DNA from 3 places in the Reinekea thalattae genome. Region 1 is predicted to be linked to each of the others. Evidence: predicted binding sites of a transcription regulator. Region 1 holds the regulator's gene; each other region holds the start of a gene.
What was found. Region 1 encodes FNR, which switches genes on or off when oxygen is low (the NO sensors DNR and NnrR bind a similar motif). Its sites were predicted from a motif close to TTGATNTANATCAA; they were not measured.
Positions count from the first base shown of each region.

Region 1 (3,221 bases):
GTTTACTGAACAGGGTAAGCATGTTAAAAAGCGGCCCCTATATAAGGTATAGAGCAAGCGCTATCGCTTTTTACTGAACTGACTTTCATTAACTGAACTGGCTTTGATTATCCAAACTAACTTCATGACCGAATTTAATACCGCTAAAGACAAATTGGAATACAACAAACTGCATAAGCGGTTAAGACGCGAAACAGGCCGAGCCATTGCCGATTTTAATATGATCGAGCAAGGCGATAAGGTCATGGTTTGCCTATCTGGCGGTAAAGACTCGTTCACCATGCTCGACATCCTGTTGAATTTGCAAAAGAGCGCTCCTGTAGACTTTGAATTGGTCGCGGTGAACCTAGATCAAAAGCAACCCGGCTTTCCTGAGCATATTTTGCCTGAGTATTTGAAGTCAGTTGGCGTGCCTTTCCATATTTTAGAGCGCGACACCTACAGTATCGTGCAAGAAACAGTGCCTGAAGGTAAAACTACCTGTGGTATCTGTTCGCGACTACGGCGCAGTACAATCTACGCGTTTGCAGACCAAATAGGCGCAAATAAAGTCGCTCTGGGGCATCATCGTGACGACATTATTGAAACACTGTTTTTGAATATGTTTCATGGCGGTAAGCTCAAGGCGATGCCGCCTAAGCTACTCAGCGACAGCGGTACGAATGTGCTGATACGTCCTTTGGCTTATTGCAAAGAAAGCGATATCGAGCGCTACGCGCAGATTCGTGACTTCCCGATTATTCCGTGTAACCTTTGCGGCTCGCAAGAAAACCTGCAACGACAAAATATCAAAGCCATGTGCCGTGATTGGGACAAGCAATTTCCAGGTAGAATTGATAACATCTTCCGTTCGATGGCCAATATATCGCCTTCGCAATTGGCCGACCAAGAGCTGTATAATTTTAAATCCCTCACCGCCAGCAACATCCCTCTGGCACCTCAATCGACGGATAGCCCCTACGCTCCGATGAGTACAACCAAGGTCAATACTTGGGAACCAAACATCAGCGAGTAAAAATGATAATATAAGTGAGATACATCAATAGATATCTTGTAGTATGATTGATAGATATCAAGACTTAAATTGGAGTCGTTATATGGCACTGTCAACCGCCTGCAAGAACTGTAGCCTGCACCCTTTATGCCTACCGCTGTCTTTGACCGCTGATGATATGGACCTATTGGATGCCATTATCAAACGGGGCCGGCCGATGCAAAAGGGTGAGCATCTGTTTTATCAGGGTGATGAGTTTAAGTCGATCTTCGCAGTCCGTACCGGTACGATTAAAACTTACACATTGACCAACGACGGCGAAGAACAGATCACGGGCTTCCATTTAGCCAGCGAACTGGTTGGACTCGAAAGCTTCGACATGGTGACCTATCCAGCCTCTGCAAAGGTATTAGAAACAACTAACGTCTGTGAAATTCCTGTTGATCGATTAGATGACCTTGCAGGCAAAATGCCCGAACTGCGCCGCCAACTCATGCGCCTGATGGGTAAAGAGCTGCGCGAAGAACAGCAAATGATGCTGTTGCTGAGCAAAAAAAGCGCAGAAGAGCGTATTGCGTCATTCTTAATCAATCTAGCGGCTCGCTTTAAGCATCGCGGTTTTTCAGGCACCTCGTTCCGCCTTACGATGTCGCGTGCTGACATTGCCAACTATTTAGGCTTGGCAGTCGAAACCGTTAGCCGAGTCTTCACTCGCTTTCAGAAGCAGGGCTTACTGGAGCACACTGGCAGCGCTAAAGACATCGTCATTAGTGACTTTGAAGGACTGACGGCTATTGCATCACTCGCCGAATGCGAACGCGTTGAACTGGGCATCGACTAGCCTTAAATACACATAAGGCAGTACTCTGCACGTCCCTCTCATATAACAAAAAGCCGCACTGTTCAGACGCTGCGGCTTTTTAGTTTTAGATCATTAAGCGTTTATCGACCCGCTTGACGTTCAAGCTGATATTGCCGAATCAGCCAACCTGCAATGGTGGTGGTTGGTGGGTACTTCGGTAGAGAGTGAATATTGAACCAAGCTGCATCAACGATCTCCTGTACCTCTGGCACGATCTGGCCGGACGCATATTCGGCGGTATAACCCAACATCAACTGATTCGGAAACGGCCAAGCCTGGCTATTTTGATAACGAATCTGAGCAACTTCAACGCCCAACTCCTCTCGCACTTCACGAATCACCGCCTGCTCTGCAGATTCTCCAGCCTCAATAAAGCCAGCAACAGCGCCATACATACCGGCTCCTCGATGACGCCGGCCTTGCGCCAACAAAACCTCATCACCACGCGTAATCAGTACGATAACGCAAGGCGAAATACGCGGATAAAAACGAACACCACAGGGCTCGCAACTGGTCGCTGGTTCACCCACGATACGCTGGGTAGCTTGGCCACACTGACCGCAAAACCGATGTTGATTAGCCCAATCCAATAAGCTTCTGGCTCTCGCACACAGTGAAAAGGCCGTCTCACTGATGACGGCAATGTCTCGTAAGGTGGCAAGCTGCCCATCAAGCTGCCCTTGAGTTAAGCTTGCTGTGAAATAACCCTTTCCATCCAACAGCGCGACAAACTCAATAGCATCAAGCTCAACATCAACCAATTGAGAGTAACGCCAAGCAATATCTTGCCCCGAAACCAGCAACTGAGTGCCCTGCCAAACAATGACTTTACTGTCAGCGCCTAACGCAGGCGCTTGCTTTGGAAAATCGATTTGATGCTGATCTAATTCATAAAGCATGATGAATCACTTACTTATGCTGTGAATGATGTTACTGGCTTAAGGAATCACTTAACCTTCTTCAAGCAGATCTCGATAAAGAACTTCGTTATCGACCTCTTCAAGGCTGATACGACCCAACGCGCCAGAGCGTAGATCCTTTAAGACAATTTCACTGACCTTATGCCAATCAACCTCACGACCTCGAATGCAGGCACGCTGCCGTGCGATCTGTTCCATACAGGCCATTGAGCTATCAGCGAGAGTTTCGATCTTATAACGAGTTTTGAGTGCTTCTGGATAACGCTGGGCGAGATAGTCGACCGCGAACAACGCTATATCTTCATATTCGACAGCGGTGTCACGAATCGCACCACTGGCAGCTAACCGATAGCCGCCTAATTCGCTTTCAGGCGATGGCCACATAATTCCTGGTGTATCCATCAGGGTAAAGTCGTCTGCAATCTGAATACGCTGTTGGTTACGA
Region 1 covers NZ_VKAD01000001.1:1,233,966-1,237,186, forward strand. Annotated here, with positions in the region: gene ttcA (tRNA 2-thiocytidine(32) synthetase TtcA) at 125-1,015, shown strand; gene fnr (fumarate/nitrate reduction transcriptional regulator Fnr) at 1,098-1,835, shown strand; gene nudC (NAD(+) diphosphatase) at 1,937-2,755, opposite strand; gene ylqF (ribosome biogenesis GTPase YlqF) at 2,807-3,221, opposite strand, start outside.

Region 2 (3,221 bases), on a different contig from region 1:
GCCTCCTAAGCCAACTAATATCAATTCCATTGGGCTTGGCCCCTTAGCATCGGCCGAATCCTTTGCTGCGCCATCAACAAAACCTTTAAAGCCACTATTGGATTGGTAACTAAACGCCTTGTCACTGTGCCATTCTATTGTTGCCTTCACCTTGCATATACCTCTAATGTATTGATTCTATTAACCGATATTACTTTAACGGAATGCAACACCAAAGTGGACAGCAATTTTTTAACAATTAATGTTAAAAGCTCAACAGAATCGAACAAAAGCGACTAAAATGGAGTTATATTCATTTTAAATGTGTGTAAAACCGTTTAGTTTGTACCCTAAACGACAAGCTGTAGCCCCAATTCGCTACAGTATGCGCAAGATAAGTTAAGTAATACGACAATTAGCGTTGCCTATAGCAAGTAATATTCTTCTTATTGGCGATTTAACTGCACTATCGGAATTAGTAAATAATGGTTAACCACTCAATAGAACATAAGCACCTCGATTATTTTTTATCTCAATGCCACCGTAGACGGTACCCTGCAAAAACAACGCTAATTTATGCTGGCGATCAAAGTGATTCGCTCTACTACATAACCAAAGGTACTGTGTCAGTTATTATCGAAGAAGATGAAGGCCGGGAAATGATTATGGCCTACTTAAATCCTGGTGACTTCTTCGGTGAAATCGGTTTGTTTGATTCCATTAATTCTCGTTCGGCTTGGGTTAAAACAAGAACCGAATGTGAAGTGGCTGAAATTTCCTATTCTAAGTTTCGCGAAATCACCCAGAATGACACCAAGATGCTCTACTTTATTGGTGAACAAATGGCGTCTCGATTACGCAACACCACGCGCAAAGTTGGCGACTTAGCATTTTTAGATGTGACCGGCCGCGTAGCTCGCACTTTATTAGATCTATGCAAACAGCCTGACGCGATGACACACCCAGATGGCATGCAAATTAAAATCACTCGACAAGAGATTGGTCGTATTGTTGGCTGCTCTCGTGAAATGGTTGGCCGAGTCTTAAAGAACCTAGAAGAACAGGGTTTAATCTCCGTTGCAGGTAAGACTATGGTCGTATACGGCTCGCGTGAATTTTTTCAACTGAGTAATTAACACCGCCTCGAAAGCCCCGCCATACTTAGATATACAAGCATTGGTGTTGTCTAAAATCGACAACATCAATGCGCTTCAGACTGTTTTTTCCTTTTTCAGTCTGTTGATTCAAGTCATCACTCAATCGCCTCGATTCCGTTACCTTCCAGCCAAATTTTTTATGAGTGCAACCTATGACTCACGCGACCGACTGGTATGTTCCTTGGAATGACGCTCTCATTCGCAAATACGACATCAATGCTCCTCGTTATACGTCTTATCCGACGGCGCTTCAATTTTCGCCATTACAAAACATTGAAGTACAAAACCATTTAGATCAGCAGCGTAATAAACAGGGACCTCTGTCTCTTTATATTCACATCCCCTTTTGTGAACATCTTTGCTTCTACTGTGGTTGTAATAAAATCGCCAGCAAAGATCGCCAACGACCTGATCACTATATCGATATGTTAGAACGTGAGATGGTGTTGCATGCGCGCAACTTTGGTCACCGACCAATAAGCCAACTGCACTTAGGCGGAGGCACGCCAACCTTTTTGTCGTTGTCTCAAATGAATCGCCTGCTGGACATGATCAGCATTTATTTTGATTGGCAGCCAAGTATTCACCAAGGTGAATTTTCCATCGAGTTAGATCCTCGAGAAACCAGCAAAGAGATGCTCGTGCTATTAAAAAAGCGCGGCTTTAATCGGGTCAGCTTTGGTATTCAAGACTTTGATCATCGCACTCAGGTAGCGATTAATCGAGTACAGCCGTTTGAACTGGTTGAACAAAAATTCAACGATGTCCGAGAATTAAACTTTGACTCCATTAGTGTCGATATGATTTGTGGCTTGCCACATCAAAGCAGCGAGAGTTTTTTAAGTACTTGGCAAAAAACCTTAGCGCTGCAACCTGATCGCATCAGTCTTTATAACTACGCACACTTACCAGAACGGTTTAAACCACAGCGGCGAATCAATGCCTCAGACCTACCCGATGCTGACGAGAAGCTACGCATCATGCAGGACAGCATTGAGCGTTTGCAGCAAGCCGGATATATCTACATAGGCATGGACCACTTCGCCAAGCCCGACGATGATCTTAGCAAAGCTCTCGCGCAGGGTACCTTACAACGTAATTTTCAGGGCTATTCAACCCAGGCTGAAATCGACATGCTGGCGCTTGGTGTATCTGGCATTAGCCAAATCGACGGCGCTTATTTGCAAAATCATCATCAACTAGACACTTACGAAGCCATGCTAAACAATATGCAGTTAGCGGTTAAGCGCGGTTTATTTTTAAGCCGTGACGATAAAATTCGTCAATGGGCAATTTTACAACTCGCCTGCCAAGGGCGGCTTTGTTTGCACGAGTTGTCTGAACGCTTTCAGATCGACGCTCAGCACTATTTTGCCAACGCATGGCAGAAGTTTGTTGCACTGGAGCAAGATCAATTGGTGCGTATCGATGGCTCATCCATCATCGTAGAGCCTTTAGGTCGCCTATTGCTCAGACCCATTCTGCTGTCGTTGGATGCTTACTACGATGCAAAAATGAGCCAACACTTTTCAAAAGTCATGTAAGTCATTCGTTGCTAACTAGCGCCTGCTGTTACAGGCTGAACATCCTCGCTCGACACAGTAAGCGAGCCATTATAGCGCTGGCTGATTGTTAAAATTGCCGTTAAACTGCTGTTCTTTCAACCGCTCAGTGGAGATGTCCTTCGGCCATGGATTTTGTCAGTCATTTTCGAAACAGTGCCCCCTATATTCACGCTTACCGAGGCAAAACTTCCGTTGTTTGGATTCGGGACCATGCGCTGACTGACGAACGCCTAGAAGCTTTAGTCAGCGATTTGGCATTGCTAAACAGTCTTGGCTTAAAGCTAATCGTTCTGTTTGATGTCGACTGCTTCGACACCGAGCTCACGCCCAAAGACATGATAGACCCAGCTCGACTCAATCAGTTGACCGAGGCTATTGGGCGTCGTCGATATCAACTCGAAGCGCTATTTAGCCAAGGCATTGCAAATTCGCCGATGCATGGCTCAAAAATGAAAATCATTAGCGGCAACTTTGTTATGGCTCGCCCGGCAGGCGTATTTGAAGGCAAAGATTTACAGGC
Region 2 covers NZ_VKAD01000002.1:179,262-182,482, reverse strand. Annotated here, with positions in the region: gene FME95_RS11160 (OsmC family protein) at 1-150, opposite strand, end outside; gene crp (cAMP-activated global transcriptional regulator CRP) at 465-1,115, shown strand; gene hemN (oxygen-independent coproporphyrinogen III oxidase) at 1,289-2,680, shown strand; gene argA (amino-acid N-acetyltransferase) at 2,827-3,221, shown strand, end outside.
Region 2: the regulator FNR is predicted to act here: its motif matches at 1,219-1,232, upstream of hemN (oxygen-independent coproporphyrinogen III oxidase).

Region 3 (3,221 bases), 490 kb from region 1:
TAAAAACGATAAGGCGACGACGACAATAACAATGGTCTTGCCGGCATTTTTCACAAAGCCTTTTAGTCGGTGCCAGGTGTTCATTAAAATATTTTTCGCTGCAGGCAAATGATAAACCGGCATTTCCATAACAGAGCTTGAAAGGTCTCCCTTATAGAGCGCTTTACGAAAAACCCAACCGGTAGCAATAGCCATAGCAATGCCCATTAGGTACAGCCCAAATACGACGTTTTGGCTGTGAGTACCAAAAAAAGCTGCGGCGAATAATGCATACACCGGTAAGCGAGCGCCACACGACATAAAGGGTGCCATTGCCATGGTAACCAAACGATCAGACTGTCGATCTAACGTTCGTGTCGCCATCACCGATGGCACATTACAACCAAAGCCAACAATAAGCGGGACAAAGGCTTTACCTGGCAAACCGATGGCTTGCATCATGCGATCAACAACAAAGGCCGCTCGGGCAATATAGCCTGACCCTTCCAACAGGGATAAACCCAAATATAAAAAGCCGACCACAGGAATAAATGTCCCAACTAACTGAACACCGCCACCTAGGCCATCGGCGACAATCACCGCACTCCAATCAGGCAGGTGCAAGCTAGCAAATAACTGATGCACGCCATCGACCAACCAAGCGCCAAGAAAAATATCGAAAAAATCAATAAAGACGGCACCGACATTAATGGCAAAGGTGAACAGTAAATACATCACCAATAAAAAAATCGGCACACTCAAAAAGCGATTCAACACTAACCGGTCGATGCGCTCAGTGACACTCACCGTCTGCTCTGCTTGCGACACACTGGCCGACACCCATTGAGCAACAACCGCTAAGCGCTGTTGTATTTTTTCTAAATCGTCACCCTTTATAATTTCGACCTGTTCTGCTACCAAAGCCTCTTGCAGGCACGCCTTAACAGCTTCAACAGCCGTTGATTGAGCAGCAACAATACCTACTACAGGCAGACCCAGCTGTTTGCTGAGAGTATCAAGATCGACCTTAACCTGTTGCGATGCGGCGACATCAAGCATGTTAACAACCACAAGCATAGGTACTTGGAATTCTCGTAACTGATGCGTTAACAATAGCTGGCGGTCTAAACAGCTGGCGTCGACAATATTAATAATAAAATCTATGGATTCATTCTTTAAAAAAGTATGTGCTATTTGCTCATCAATACCTGAATGCTCTTGTTCTAAAGAATAAATCCCAGGGAGGTCAACCAATTCGATTTGAGAACCGTCAGCTAATTTAAATAGCCCTGTTTTTTTATCGACGGTCACTCCCGGCCAATTACCGACACGCTGATGCGTTCCAGTGAGGCCATTAAACAATGTCGTCTTGCCGCAGTTCGGATTACCGATCAGTGCAGCACGTTTTATGTTTTGTCTATTCATTAGCTTGCCTCCAACAAAATATTGTCTGCATCAGTTCGGCGAACACTTAAAAAGGTGGTACCGATTTTTATCTGCCAAGGACAACCTGCTGGCGCGACATGAATAATTTTTACGTTAGAACCTGGAATTAATCCTAGCGATAAATAGCGTGACTGCTTCGCCGCGTCAGACTTGCTGAACCCGGATAAAACACCCGATTGACCGATCTTTAATTGACTGAGCTGCATAACTGACCTCCTACTTTAGTTGGATAGATCATAAATAAAAATCATTCTCATGCGAGAACTAACCCCAGTCGCGTTGATATACGTCAACAGTAAATTTATTGGCCAGCTAAACAGCGCTTCGTGCAGTGCTTGGTTAAAATGTCATCAAAAATAAACTTTTTGTTACTTTTCAGCAGCTTAGCGATATTTTTTTGTTGACAGCAACGCTGAGGTCGGTATTATGCGCCCCAATCACGGAGAGTTGGCAGAGTCCGGCTGAATGCACCTGACTTGAAATCAGACGTACACGAAAGTGTACCGGGGGTTCGAATCCCTCACTCTCCGCCATATTCCAAACAAAAAAGGCCACCCAATATGGGTGGCCTTTTTTGTTTCTGCTGTATTCTTATTATCTCTAGCGCCCTTTTTACTATCAGCCAGCTCGCTTCCGATCTATGTTATTTAATGCTGCCGATAACTAGAACTAGATACCCGACTGACATTCGGCTTCAAAACCGATATTGTCGCTTCGACCTAACTGCTCTTCGGCTGGCTTATGGACCTGATAGAACAACTGGATAACCAATACCGAAACCTGCTCCCCGTTGATGGCATTGTTCATTATGTACCGAGAGTATTGCCGCAAGCTAACGCCGAGCATTATTTAAAACAGCTGCTTAAAGAGGTCGCATGGCAGTCTGACGAAGTGGTTTTATTTGGCAAAACGATTACCACCAAACGAAAGGTAGCTTGGTATGGCGATGAAGCTTTTCAATACAGCTATTCAGGGCGAACAAAAACTGCTCTGCCTTGGCTGGATTGTCTGCAAGATTTAAAAACAATTACCGAACAAGCCTGCAATGAACGATTCAACTCGTGCTTATTGAACCTCTACCACAACGGTGATGAAGGCATGTCTTGGCACAGCGACGCCGAACCAGAGCTCAAACCTAATGCCGCTATTGCGACGATAAGCCTTGGTGGTGAGCGCAAATTTTCATTGAAGCACAAGACCAGCAAACAAACCGTACAACAACAATTAGAGCCTGGCAGCCTATTAATCATGAAGGCAGAAACACAACGCTATTGGCTGCACTGCGTACCTAAAACAAAAAAACCAGTACCTGCCAGAATTAGCCTAACGTTTCGCAGCATTGAGACTTAGCCTCAACGGCACTACTTTAGAAATGGAATGCTTAGAGGGTAAACCCACGGTTGAGCTTGATAAGCACGTTGGCCAGCGACGATCACGAACAACAGATTAAACAGCGCTAAAACTAAAATACCCAGTGCGCCTACTGGGGTAATAATCAATACACTGCAAATCAAATAATAAATAATCAGACTTAAAATCCAATTGGTCGCAGCCTTGCCGTGCTTATCGATTTTAGTACTTTTCTCTTTATTAGTGGCCCACATAATAACTGGCAGAACAAAGCCTAATCCTGGCAGCAGCAGACTGGTTAATTGACTCAGGTGAAGTAACATACAGTAGGTATCGGCTTTCATTCCCCAATAATCATCGTTATCTAACATGACCACTCTCCTAGTCTATAAATCGGCATAGAAACAACACAACCAAAATAGCACCTAAAGAGATGCCTATATGGT
Region 3 covers NZ_VKAD01000001.1:742,797-746,017, forward strand. Annotated here, with positions in the region: gene feoB (ferrous iron transport protein B) at 1-1,404, opposite strand, end outside; gene FME95_RS03455 (FeoA family protein) at 1,404-1,631, opposite strand; tRNA gene FME95_RS03465 (tRNA-Ser) at 1,867-1,958, shown strand; gene FME95_RS03470 (alpha-ketoglutarate-dependent dioxygenase AlkB family protein) at 2,167-2,775, shown strand; gene FME95_RS03475 (DUF4870 domain-containing protein) at 2,787-3,146, opposite strand.
Region 3: the regulator FNR is predicted to act here: its motif matches at 1,705-1,718, upstream of FME95_RS03455 (FeoA family protein).